4 regions of the Shinella sp. BE166 genome follow, and region 4 is predicted to be linked to each of the others. Evidence: riboswitches for the same ligand, from Rfam matches in the RefSeq annotation. Region 4 holds a riboswitch; each other region holds the start of a gene.

Region 1 (3,179 bases), on a different contig from region 4:
GTGGTCCGGGCGGTTTTCGCGCTCCAGCAGCTTCGACATGGTGGGGATGAAATCGTCCGCGACGGTGCAGCAGATACAGCCGTTGGTGAGTTCGATGATATCGTCCTCGGTGCAGGCTTCCGCACCGCAACCCTTCAGCACGTCGCCGTCCACGCCGAGATCGCCGAACTCGTTGATGATGAGCGCGATGCGTTTTCCGCCGGCGTTCTGCAGCAGGTTGCGGATCAGCGTCGTCTTGCCCGCGCCGAGGAAGCCGGTGATGACGGTGGCGGGGATTTTCTGTTGCAGCATGACTCAACCCTTCATTTTCAGCGGCAATCCGGCCGCGACGAAATAGACTTCTGGCACGAGGGCGGCCACTTGCTGGTGGAGCCGCCCGGCATGGTCGCGGAATTCGCGCGCCATGCGGTTTTCCGGCACGATGCCGAGGCCGACCTCGTTGGAAACGAAGACCAGCCGGCCCGGCGCGCCGTCGATCGCTTCCGCGAGGCCGGCAAATTCCGCGGCCATGTCGCGTTCCTCCAGCATCAGGTTGGTGACCCAGAGCGTCAGGCAATCGACGAGTATCGCCCGGTCCGCTCGTGCCAAACCCCTGATACGGGCGGCGAGCGCAAGCGGCTCCTCATGGGTTTGCCAGCCGTCGCCGCGATCCTCGCGGTGTTTGGCGATGCGCTGGCGCATCTCATCGTCCCATGCGCGGCCGGTGGCGATGTAATGACGCGAAAGGCCGGTCTCGGCGACCAGCCTTTCGGCAAAAGCGGATTTTCCGGAACGCGCACCGCCCAGAACCAGGACGGCTCCGGGCGATGTCTGTGCCATATCAGGCGGCCTTGGCGATCTTCTCGTTGGCAAAACCCAGCGAGAGGCCGAGCACGATCCAGAAGAACAGCGTCGTGGCCAGCGCCGCGACGGCGAACTCCGCGCCGAGAACGGCCGGAACATTGCTGGAAATGTCGCCCGGCTGCGGCGCGCCGTAGACCTGCGGCGCCGCAATCAGCACGATGCCGGCGATCTTGGCGACGATGCCGTCCTTGAGGAAGAGCAGGTAAAGCCCCGCCGCCGAAAGCACGATGGTCGCAACCCACCAGACCTGGCGGTCGCCGAGATCGGCGGCCGGGAAGCCCGGAAGTTCCGGCGGCAGGCCGATGGCCGGCAGCATGTGCACGGCAAGCCAGCCGGCTGCACCCCACAGCGCACCGTTCGCCACCGTGATCGGATGGCCGGAAACGAGGCTGAAGCCGGCGAGCAGCAGGGCAAAGCCCGAGCCGGTCACGAGGTTTGCCAGCAGCGTGCCGGAGAACCGGCTCATGCCGAACATGATGCCGCCCTCTTCGTGCTCTTCGCCCTCATGGGCGTAGGCGACGGAGATCGGCGAGAAGGACGAAGCCACATCCAGAAGGACGTCGCCGAGCGACGAATGCTCCTGCGTCTGGGTGGCGCCATCGGTGGAGGGCGTGGTGCCTTCGGTGGCCGGCGCGGTTTCGCCGCCGCCCTCGAATTCCTCCGCATGGAGAATGAGCGGCACGACTCGCGCCTCCTGGGCGGCTGTCATGAGCACGCCGGAGAACAGCCCGGCCACCAGGGCGGCCAGGAGATAACGAACGATCATGTCAAAAACTCCTTAGTGGCAGGGAAAGCCGTAGGAGTGACGGGTGTCGTGCGCCGTGTCGTGCAGCACGGCCGAATTCGCGAGGCCCGCGCCGAACACCAAGAAAGCGCCGATCAGAAGCGCGAAAACGCCGGCAACAAGGCGGTCGTTTGCGGAAAGGGTAACAGAAGACGTTGAAGAAACAGCCATGACAACCTCCGTGCAGGCGTTGGGGAAGCCCCTCCCCAGGTCGGGCGAAATGCCCTCATCGGCTGGCAGGTCTCCTGGCTCGCGGCGTCCGGCGTTTTTCAACGCCTGCGGAACATTCTCACCTTCCCGGGCAAAAGCATCGCAAAAGGGTGGACGATTCGTAGACAGAGAGGCGTCCGGCCCCGGCTTATCGCGATGCCACCCAGTGGCTTTTCCGGCTGGTTTCCCCGGCACGGCCTGAAGCACCATTGCTTCCTCCCGCACGCAGATCCTGCCCTCCAGATGAACGTCCCTCGCCACTCTACAGTCGCGGGGTCGGCCGTGATTGCAGCGCCCTATTTGGGTCCGCCGCGTCACATTCCCATTTACTCCCCGATCCGTTTCCGGACCCGGGAACCATCCAATAATCCGGATGATTATGCTTCCGCATCGCGCAAGTCAATCGATCGGCAGCGGCATCGCCTGTGCTGAAACCGCCGTCGCCCGCTCAATAGCCCGGAATGATCACCAGACCGCCGCCATCGTTGTAGTAGCTGTCGCCGCGGTATTCGCGCTCTTCATAGTACCCGTCGACCGGGCCTTCGAGCACGTCATAGTCCTGCTGGTAGCGGCGTTGGCGGTTCTGGCGAGCCTCGGCATATTGCGCGGCCTGCCGCAGCGCGCGGTATTGCGGACGCGACAGGTAGCCATCGGCGCGATAGCCGGAAGAACCCTGCCAGGCGGCGATCGCCGAGCGGGTGCGCGGGCCGAAGACGCCGTCGACGCCGTAGGTATTGTAGCCGAGCGCGCTCAGGAAACGCTGGGCCTGCACGCGAATCGACCGGTCCATATAGGCCTCGCGGGGATCGACGATCGGCCGCTCCTCGATGGCCTGGCGCTCGGTGTCGATAATGGCCGTCTCGGTTTCCTGTTTCGGCGTCACGGCCTCCTCGCGCTTGGTATCGGCAAGAGCTGCGAGCCGTTCGCGGGCATCCCCAACGAAACGACCATTCGGATATTCGTCGAGATAGGCCTGGAACGATTCCTGCGTGCCGCCGAGCACGGCCTTCTCGAAGGTCTCTTCCTCGCGCTTCTTCGCGTCGTCGGCGCGCTCGATGGCGAGGCCGCGGTCCTTGCGCTCGGCGTCCTTTGTCTCGGTTTCGCGGGTGGCGGTCGCGGCTTCGCCGGTGTCGGCCCCCTCGGCTTCGGCATTGTCGGTGTCCGCCTGCTTTGCGGCTTCAGCAGCCTCTTCGGCGCGTTTTTCAGCCTCTTCGGCAAGGCGGGCGGCTTCCGCAGCCTTGGCCTCGGCATCCGCCGCAGCGCGTGCCGCTTCGGCCTTCAGCTTCTCCACTTCCGCGGCCTTTTCTTCCGCAAGCTTGCGCGCGGCGGCGGCCTCTTCCTG
Region 2 (3,179 bases), on a different contig from region 4:
AGCGCGTGACGGGCTGCAACCAGCCGCCCGCCGTGGAGGCAAGGCCGGCCTGCTTTAAAAAATTTCGGAAGAAGGGCGACCAGGTCGGCGTGTTCCAGTCGCCGGCAACGATGACCGGCGCCTTTTCGAGATCGCCCTTCACGGCGTCGGCGGCTGCCGAGAGATAGTCGTTGCGGTCGCGCCACTGCCAGAGCCGACGCGGCGTCTCCGGGTGGAAGGCATAGAGGAAGATCGGCTTGCCGCCCATGTCGAGCTCCAGCCGAAGCGGCTGCTTGTAGGCGCGCTCCTCGGTGAAGGCGCGCTTCAGCTCCGTCTCCGCCCGGATCGGCAGCGTGGAGAAAACCTTCAGGCTGTCGCGGATGCGGGTGTCGACGCTGCTTTCATAGGCGAACAGGCCTGAGGCGGAAAGCGCCTGCTCCCACCGTGCCGTCGTCTCCTCCAGCACGACGATGTCGGGCTTTTCCCGGCGCAGCAGGTCGATGAAGACGGCGGGGTCCTCGCGGTTGCGCACATAGAGATTGGCTGTCAGCACCTTCAGGCCGCTCTTCGCGGCAGAGGCGCGCGCAGTCGGCACGTCGGCCGCCGGTATGAGGGCGATGGCAAGCCCGGTCAGCGCGATCACGATCGCCTTCAGGCGCCGCGTCACGACGGCCGCAACGACCAACAACGCGCCGGCGGCGACGATATAGGGCCAGGCGAAGGTGAGCAGGTCGACCAGCCAGAACCGGTCCCCGGCAAGCACGACGATGCTGACGGCGAAGAGATAGGCGATGACGCCCGGCAGGACGAGGACACGGTAGGCAAGGGCGATCGGTCCCCGGCGCGGCACTATGGGCATCGACTGTTCCTTCTGCATCACGGGATTCGCGGGAGGCCGATTCCCGTAACGGGAGGTTTGCATGTACCCCGCACATCCCGACGCTGCAATGACATCATGGGCAAGGACTGCACGCTGCGTTAAGTCGCACCATAAATAAAGACATAAAGATTTCTTTATATGACTTGACATTGCCGCCGATATCACGCCAAGTCGCGTCGTCGTGGTTCCCTGGGATGGTCCGTCCGTCCCAGGGCTAAGAGGGAATCCGGTGCGTCGATCCGTCGGCAAAGCCGGGGCTGCCCCCGCAACTGTGAGCGGCGAGTTGCTGTCCAACAATGTCACTGAGGCGAAAGCCTTGGGAAGACGGACAGCGGCGACGACCCGCGAGCCAGGAGACCTGCCAAGGCAACAGAACGTCCACGGGCGGGGTGTCCCGGTGGTTGCTGCATCTCTCCGGCAACGGCAGAGCCTGCACGCGTCCGCTCAACCCATGCCCCCACAAACCAATGGGGTATGACAATGTCCAAACAAACTCTCCCGGTCGCCTCCCTCGGCTTCCCGCGCATCGGCCGCCATCGTGAACTGAAGTTCGCGCTCGAAGGCTTCTGGTCCGGCAAGCTCACGGAGACCGACCTTCTCGAAACGGCGAAAAAACTGCGCGCCGAAAACTGGGCGCTTCAGCGCGACCAGGGCATCACGCGGATTCCCTCCAACGATTTCTCCTTTTACGATCATGTGCTGGATACGGCCGTGATGGTCGGCGCCATTCCCGCCGCCTATGGCTGGGACGGCGGCGACGTACCGCTTTCGCTGTATTTCGCCATGGCACGCGGCAGCGAGCGGGATGGTCCTGCCGATTGCGGCCATGCGCATCACGGCCACGGCGTTCCCGCGCTCGAAATGACCAAATGGTTCGACACGAATTATCACTACATGGTGCCTGAGGTCTCGGAGGATCAGGTGTTCCGCCTCACCACGCAGAAGCCGGTCGCCCACTTCCTGGAGGCCAAGGCGCTCGGCATCCACACGCGCCCGGTCATGCTCGGCCCGGTGACCTTCCTCAAGCTCGCGAAGGCGCGTCCGTCCACCTTCAAGCCGCTCGACCTCCTGGCAAAGCTGCTGCCGGTCTATGAGGAACTGTTCCGCCGTTTGGGCGAGGCAGGCGCGGACTGGGTTCAGGTCGACGAGCCGATCCTTTCGCTCGACCTCACCGAGGGCGAGCGCCATGCCTTCAAACTCGCCTATGAAGGCTTCGCCAAGGCGGCACCCGGCCTGAAGCTGATGCTCACGACCTATTTTGGCGCGCTCGCGGATAATCTTTCGGCTGTTGCCGCCCTGCCGGTCGCCGGCCTCCATGTCGATCTTGCGCGCGCGCCGGACCAGCTCGACGCGGTCGTGCAGACCGTGCGTGCGGACCAGGTCCTGTCGCTCGGCGTGATCGACGGGCGCAACATCTGGCGGGCGGACCTCGCGTCCATCCTCGACCGAATGGCCCCGGTCGTTTCCGCCCGCGGCGCCGATGCGGTCGAAATCGCCGCCGCGTGCTCACTGCTGCATGTGCCGATCGACCTCGATCTCGAAACGGCGCTCGACTCCGACCTCAAGACCTGGCTTGCCTTCGCGACGCAGAAGCTTGGCGAGCTTGCGACGCTCGGCAAGGGCCTTGCACAGGGCAAGGATGCCGCTCGACAAACCCTGGACGACGCTTCGCGGGCCATCGCCGCCCGCGCCGCATCGCCGAAGGTGACCGACCCGCTGGTGCAGGGCCGCATTGCCGGCATCGACGCGGGCATGAAGACGCGCGCGAGCGCCTTCGAAACGCGCCGCCGGATCCAGTCGGCGGCGATCAGGCTGCCGCTGTTCCCGACGACGACGATCGGCTCGTTCCCGCAGACGAGCGACGTTCGCAAGGCGCGCTCCGCCCATGCCAAGGGAATGTTGAGCTACGCGGACTACGAAACCTTCCTGCAGAAGGAAACAGAAACCGCCATCCGCTGGCAGGAGGAGATCGGCCTCGACGTGCTCGTGCACGGCGAATTCGAGCGCAACGACATGGTGCAATATTTCGGCGAGCAATTATCCGGATTCGCTTTCACGCAGCATGCCTGGGTGCAGAGCTACGGCTCGCGCTACGTCCGCCCGCCGATCATCTTCGGCGACGTCTCGCGGCCGAACCCGATGACGGTGCGCTGGTGGCAATATTCGCAGTCCCTCACCGACAAGCCGGTGAAGGGCATGCTGACCGGCCCGGTGACGATCCTCAACTGGTCCTTCGTGCGCGACGATATCGCCCGTAGCGCGACATGCCGACAGATCGCCCTTGCCATCCGCGACGAGGTCGTCGATCTCGAAAAGGCCG
Region 3 (3,179 bases), on a different contig from region 4:
GGTTCGCGCGGTTCACCGTGTCCTCGAACATGATGTAGGGATAGCCGCTCTCGAACTGGATTTCGGCGATGACCTGAAAGAAGTCGCGCGCCTTGATCTTCTTCTTCTTGATGCGGGCGTCCTCGACCATCTCGCGGTACTTCTCCGTCACCGAGATTTCGCTGAAGGCGACGCCGTAGACGTGCTCCACGTCATGCGGCGAGAACAGGTACATGTCCTCGTTGTTCTTCGCGAGTTCGAAGGTGATGTCCGGAATGACGACGCCGAGCGACAGCGTCTTGATGCGGATCTTCTCGTCGGCATTTTCGCGCTTGGTGTCGAGGAAGCGCATGATGTCCGGGTGGTGGGCGTTGAGATAGACCGCACCTGCCCCCTGCCGCGCGCCGAGCTGGTTGGCATAGGAGAAGGAATCTTCCAAGAGCTTCATCACCGGGATGACGCCGGAGGACTGGTTCTCGATCTGCTTGATCGGCGCGCCCATCTCGCGAAGGTTGGTCAGCGACAAAGCCACCCCACCGCCGCGCTTGGAAAGCTGGAGCGCCGAATTGATCGAGCGGCCGATGCTCTCCATGTTGTCCTCGATGCGCAGCAGGAAACACGAGACGAGCTCGCCGCGCTGCTTCTTGCCGGCATTGAGGAAGGTCGGCGTCGCCGGCTGGAAACGGCCGGAGATGACCTCGTCGACGAGATCGCGGGCCAGCGCTTCGTTGCCGCGGGCGAGCGCCAGCGCCACCATGCAGACGCGGTCCTCGTAACGCTCCAGATAGCGCTTCCCGTCGAAGGTCTTCAACGTATAGGACGTGTAATATTTGAAGGCGCCGAGGAAGGTCGGGAAGCGGAATTTCTTGTCATAGGCGTGGTCGAACAGATCGCGCACGAAGTTGAACGAATACTGGTCCAGCACCTCCTGCTCGTAATAGCCCTCGGTCACCAGATAATCGAGTTTTTCCCTGAGGTTATGGAAGAACACGGTGTTCTGGTTGACGTGCTGGAGAAAGTACTGCTTGGCCGCCATGCGGTCCTTATCGAGCTGGATTTTTCCGTGCTCGTCGTAGAGATTTAGCATCGCGTTGAGCGCGTGGTAATCCAGCGCCGTGATTTCCGGAACCTTTGCCGGCTTTTCAAGCGTCATCGTGTCCAAAATCGTTCCAATCCGTCTTTGACATTGGCGACGTCCTCCGCGGTGCCCAGAAGCTCGAAGCGGTAGAGATAGGGCACCCCGCATTTGGCGGAGATGACGTCGCCGGCGATACCGAAGGTCGCGCCGAAATTGCTGTTGCCCGCGGCAATCACGCCGCGAAGGTTCGACCGGTTGTCCGCATCGTTGAGGAAGCGGATCACCTGCTTGGGAACGGCGCCTTTCCCGTCCTCGCCGCAATAGGTCGGCACGACGAGCACGAAGGGTGCGGCCGCCTTCAGCGCCTCATCGGCGCGAAGGGGAATGCGGGCGGCGGAAAGGCCGAGCTTTTCGACGAAGCGATGGGTGTTTTCCGACCGCGTGGAAAAATAGACGAGATCGCCCATCGTCCGCGGCTCAGGCGAGCGCGCTGATCATGTCGGGGCGGAAGCCGGCCCAATGCTGCTCGCCGGCAACCACCACCGGAACCTGCCGGTAGCCGAGACCCTGGACGAGCGCGAAGGCGTCGGTGTCCTCCGAAATATCGACGACGCTGTAATCGATGCCCTGGCGGTCGAGCGCGCGGGTGGTCGCGGTGCACTGGACGCAGGCGGGCTTGCTGTAGACGGTGATGGACATTGTTTTCCTCGTGACTTTGCAATTGCGCGTCGGGCAATTGGCATGGGAGATCGTCCGGTCATCCGCCGATGGCCGTGCGATGGACTGGAAATGAATCAGGCAGCCGCAGGCGCGCGGCCGGGACTACCGCCTACTCGCGCGGATATGCTGGAAACTGTATCGACATGGACTTCACCCCGAAGCAATTCATGCGGGGGCCACTCGGGAAACGACAGGGCGGCATCCTTCCGCAACCCATCGTTCGCCTGCCGGGCACCCCGCCCGTGGACGTTCATGCGCGAGGCAGGTCTCCTGGCTTGCGGGTCGGCGCATCCGTTCACCTTCCCAAGGCATTTGCGCCCCAGTGGCTTATCGAACGAACGCTCGCCGCTTACAGTTGCGGGGGCAGCTCCGGATTGACAGGGCCATCATGGCCCCACCGGATTCCCGTCTTAGCTTCCGATCCTCTCGAATCGGAAGAACCTCGAACACAAGATATAGTAGACGAGGTAAAAAATGCGTCAACAACTATGATGTTTGGCCGCAATATCGCTTGGGGATAAGGAAGGCGCATGCCGGAAAATCCGGCACGCCCGCGGCTTACGCCTTGCCGTTCGGCCGGCTGATCTCGTCCAGATACCAGTCGATGTAGCGCAACTCGTTCTGCTCCATCGGCGCGATCGGGCCGGGTACGAAATAATGCGACTGAACGCCCCGCGCCGTGTGCTCGATGATCGCCTTGTCTTCCGCCGTGGTGACCTTCCAGAGCCAGGTGAGCTTTTCGAGGTCGTAATCCGTGCCCTCTTCCGCCTTGCCGTCGACGAGCCAGATCAGCTCCATCTCACAGCTCTGCGCGGTCTTGGGGATGAAGCGGTAGATCATGCCGTGGTCGGGATAACAGACGAGGAAGGTCGTGCCGCCGAGATGGATGGAGGTAACGCCGCCGTCGAAATCGGAGAAACGGCCCATCAGCGGTGCGACCGCCGTGCCGTCCTCGCTGCCGCTCTGCACGCCGTCATAAAGCGCATAGCGGAAGGCATGGATCGCCTCGCGGCCCTCGCGCGACGTCTGCCAATGGTTGCCGGAGCCGACCTCGATGCCGAGCGCGCAGGTGCGCTCCTCCATCGCAGCATTCAGCGCCTCGATCATGTGCAGCGGCTGCTCCAGTGCATGGGTCTGCGAATATTCCGGATGCGCCGGGCCGCAATGGTAACACTCGACATAGTTTTCCACGGCGAGCTTCCAGTTGGCATCGACCGGATAGGTTTCGCGATGCGCGATCTTCGCGCTTGCCCAGCCATATTGCCCGCAGGTCGCATGCAGCAGGCGCTCCACCTCGGAAAAATCGAGCGGCTCATCGGCGAAGGAGATGAAGATCAGCCCTTCGACGACGCGCACATGCAGCGTCTTCAGCCCATGGTCCTCGCGCTTGAAATCCTTCGGC
Region 4 (3,179 bases):
GGAAATGGCTCGCGACCGTCATGTCAGGCCACCCGCGAGAGCGGCTTTTTGGCGCCGTCGAGCCGTTCGATCATGAAGTTGGCGTACCATTCGACGAACTGCATGACGCCGCCCTCGTCCTCCGGCGAATAGGGGCCGGGCTGGTAGGCGGGCGAGCGGATGCCGAAGGCATTTTCCTCGACGATCCGACGATCCTGGTCGTTGGTCTCGGTCCAGACATGGGTGAGCTCGTCGAGGCGATAGTCGATGCCTTCCACCGCATCCTTGTTGACGAGCCACTTGGTGGTGACCTGCGTCAGCTCGGGGCCGAGCGGGATGACGCGGAAGGTGATGGCGTGGTCGGCCAGCACATGGTTCCACGTCGTCGGATAGTGGAAGAGCAGCAGCGTGCCGATATGGCTTTCCAGCACATCGCTCGACAGCGGGCGCTGGACGGCGCGCGCACCGGACATGGTGTAGCTCTCGGCGTCCTGGATGAGCGGCATGCGCGCGGCGCGGAACTGGCCCGTCGGCGACATCCTGAACTCGCTCGGCAGGCCCACCGCCTCGCACTTCGCCCAGTGCTCGGCGATCACCGGATCGTCCTTGGCGCCCTGCACGCCGGTGGCGCTAGGGGCTTCCGGATAGGTGCGGCAGAGTTCCGGATGATTGGCGGCGCAGTGGTAGCACTCGCGGTTGTTTTCCCAGACGAGCTTCCAGTTGCCCTTCTCGATGATCGTGCTTTCGAAGGCGACCTTGGTTTCGCCGAGACGATGGCGGGCGAGATAGGGCTCGACCAGGTTGCGGAAGGCGGAGAAATCCGGCGCCTGGTCGGCCAGGCAGATGAAGATGTAGCCGCCGACGGTCTCGCAGTGGATCGGCTTCAGGCTGTGCTGCGTCTTGTCGAAATCCTCCGCCATGTGGCGGGCGAAGAGCAGCGAGCCGTCGAGTTCGTAGGTCCACTGGTGATAGGGACAGACGAGTTTTGCCGACGTTCCCTTCTGCTGGTTGCAGACGCGCGAGCCGCGGTGGCGACAGGAATTGTGCAGCGCGCGCACCGTGCCCTTGCGGTCGCGCGTGATGACGACGGGATAATCGCCGACCTGGACGGTGAAATAATTGCCGGCCTTGGGGATCTCGCAATCATGGCCGATGAACAGCCAGTCGCGATACCAGATCGTCTCCATGTCGAGCTTGTAATGGTCGGGGTCGATGTAGAAGGCCTGCTCGAGGCTGTAGCCATCGCGCCGGTTCTTGAGCTTGCGGAGCACGTCGCTGCGAATGTCCATGCCGGATCCTCGGATAATCTAAATTGGGGCTGAGGCGCACGGAAGAAGACGGCATCCGGGCAGCGAACCGCACCGAATGCACGCTTCCCAGCCGCCCGCCGCAGCCAGTCACGATCGTTTCTCCAGGCTGGTTTCCGGGCTGAGGAGCGTTCTGCGTGGCATGACCTTGTCGGGTCATTCCTCTTCGAACCGTCGCGGCGCCTTCCCAGACCTCCCGTCCAGTGACGTATGCCGCGTCTTGCTCCAACACCGTTGCGGGGGCAGCGCCGGATTTTAACCGGCTTCCCAATTCTCCAGGCTCCTTTCGGGAGCGTGGCACCTTGAGTGTGCTTATCTAACCGCAAGAATCGTCGCGCGACATGTCGAAAAACGACATGCCATCATGATTTGGCGACAGGATTTTTGCGTGGTTAAAAAGCGGGGCGGCAAGATTTCTGCATATATGTCAGGGTGATATGCCTAGCTTTGCGGCAGGGTGCCCATCCCCTCGGCAGTTTGCTGCCCACGATCATACTCTTGTCATATTGCGACCCGGTGCCCTTGCCTGCGAGGAATGGGGAGCGGACCGGAAAGGATTGTTTAACGTCGTTTGCATAAACTTCCCAGCGATCAAGGCGCTAGGATGGGGTGCTCGCCAGGTGCAGCAGACGAAGTTCCGATATTACGACGCCGTCGCCTACAAGCGCGCGAACCCGCCCAAATCCGCCGTGCACACGGAATTCCTGCGCACCGGCCGCATCGATCGCAACCTCGACTGGCTGCCGAGCGAGAAGCGCTACCTCACCTACCAGGAGGTGGCCGAGCGCACGGGCCGCAAGCTCGAACGGGCGGGCACGGTCACCCACGACCGCATCAACAGCTTCCACCGCTCGATCCAGTTTCCAAAGCTGATCTTCCACCGCACGCTCGCCAACACGCCGCATCTCGGCTATTGCCACATCACCGTCGCCAATTCGCGCTTTGCCGAATTCGAGAGCGTGCAATGGGCCTTCTACATGGCGAACTTCTTTGCCGACATCGGCGACGAGGAGCAGTTCTTCGCCGGCATTTCGCAGAAGCCGGGCCGCATGTATTTCGCCGTCGCCATCGTGCCGGGCGAGGAGGAAGGCCGCCTGCGGATCGATCGCAAAGTGCGCGGCAACGGCGTGATTTTTCGCACGGACGACCCGGCCCTTGCCATGAAGAACGTGCTGATGCTCGGCGCGCGCGACGAGGCGCTCCGCAAGATCATCCGCGCGATCTAGGCCCGATAGAGCAGCCATTCCTTGCCAGCCGGCACTTCATCACCGCGGCCGTAGACGATCACGAGATCACCGCCCGCGCCCTTAGCCTCCGCAAGCGCCCGCTCGCAGGCGGACGACAGGTCGAGCGCGCTGTCGGCGCGGTCCGACATGCAGACACCGGCCGAAAGGGTCAGGTGGCCGAGGTTGCGGCCGGTGCGCGGATCGCGCAGCGCCATCGTCTGGAAGGCGGCACGCAGCAGGTCGATCAGCCGCGTCGCTTCGCTTTCGTCGGCGGTGTGGAACAGAAAGCCGAAACGCAGGCCATCGATGCGCACGGCAAGCTCGCCGGCCGGGAAGACCTGGCGGATCAGCCCGCCGTAAAAGCTCACGAGATGCTCGGACAGGGCTTCTATCTGCGCGGGTGAGAAGCGACGGTCGGCATCGACCTCCGCGACGGCGACGCCGCACAGCATCGGCAGGTCCGGATTGGAATAGATGCGGGCGAGCGCCTTGTTGAAGGCGCGGCGGTTGCCGAGCTTGGTCGGCGGATCGACGAATTTCATCACCTCGAACTCCGCCATCTCCTTCTGGATGCCGTCCATGACGGCCGACTGCGCGGCGACCTTTTCCGCCATTTCCGCCGTGTGGGTGACACGCAGCTCGGTCGCCCGCTGCAAAGCTTCGAGCG

Evidence for each region. Region 4 has a riboswitch for cobalamin ahead of J2Y63_RS19365 (aromatic ring-hydroxylating oxygenase subunit alpha). Riboswitches for the same ligand answer to the same signal wherever they lie in the genome.
Region 1: another riboswitch for cobalamin. It lies ahead of J2Y63_RS16755 (CbtB domain-containing protein); the one in region 4 lies ahead of J2Y63_RS19365 (aromatic ring-hydroxylating oxygenase subunit alpha).
Region 2: another riboswitch for cobalamin. It lies ahead of metE (5-methyltetrahydropteroyltriglutamate--homocysteine S-methyltransferase); the one in region 4 lies ahead of J2Y63_RS19365 (aromatic ring-hydroxylating oxygenase subunit alpha).
Region 3: another riboswitch for cobalamin. It lies ahead of nrdH (glutaredoxin-like protein NrdH); the one in region 4 lies ahead of J2Y63_RS19365 (aromatic ring-hydroxylating oxygenase subunit alpha).

Annotation. Positions count from the first base shown of each region.
Region 1 is NZ_JBPEHL010000006.1:78,061-81,239, reverse strand. It holds gene cobW (cobalamin biosynthesis protein CobW) at 1-291, opposite strand, end outside; gene cobU (bifunctional adenosylcobinamide kinase/adenosylcobinamide-phosphate guanylyltransferase) at 295-819, opposite strand; gene J2Y63_RS16760 (CbtA family protein) at 821-1,609, opposite strand; gene J2Y63_RS16755 (CbtB domain-containing protein) at 1,622-1,798, opposite strand; cobalamin riboswitch at 1,846-2,214, opposite strand; gene J2Y63_RS16750 (peptidoglycan-binding domain-containing protein) at 2,286-3,179, opposite strand, start outside.
Region 2 is NZ_JBPEHL010000002.1:514,232-517,410, forward strand. It holds gene J2Y63_RS06530 (endonuclease/exonuclease/phosphatase family protein) at 1-838, opposite strand, end outside; cobalamin riboswitch at 1,025-1,239, shown strand; gene metE (5-methyltetrahydropteroyltriglutamate--homocysteine S-methyltransferase) at 1,340-3,179, shown strand, end outside.
Region 3 is NZ_JBPEHL010000004.1:616,650-619,828, forward strand. It holds gene nrdE (class 1b ribonucleoside-diphosphate reductase subunit alpha) at 1-1,132, opposite strand, end outside; gene nrdI (class Ib ribonucleoside-diphosphate reductase assembly flavoprotein NrdI) at 1,129-1,524, opposite strand; gene nrdH (glutaredoxin-like protein NrdH) at 1,535-1,756, opposite strand; cobalamin riboswitch at 2,021-2,237, opposite strand; gene J2Y63_RS13710 (aromatic ring-hydroxylating oxygenase subunit alpha) at 2,336-3,179, opposite strand, start outside.
Region 4 is NZ_JBPEHL010000007.1:244,705-247,883, forward strand. It holds gene J2Y63_RS19360 (2Fe-2S iron-sulfur cluster-binding protein) at 1-22, opposite strand, end outside; gene J2Y63_RS19365 (aromatic ring-hydroxylating oxygenase subunit alpha) at 24-1,268, opposite strand; cobalamin riboswitch at 1,377-1,606, opposite strand; gene J2Y63_RS19370 (DUF6656 family protein) at 1,907-2,512, shown strand; gene J2Y63_RS19375 (diguanylate cyclase domain-containing protein) at 2,509-3,179, opposite strand, start outside.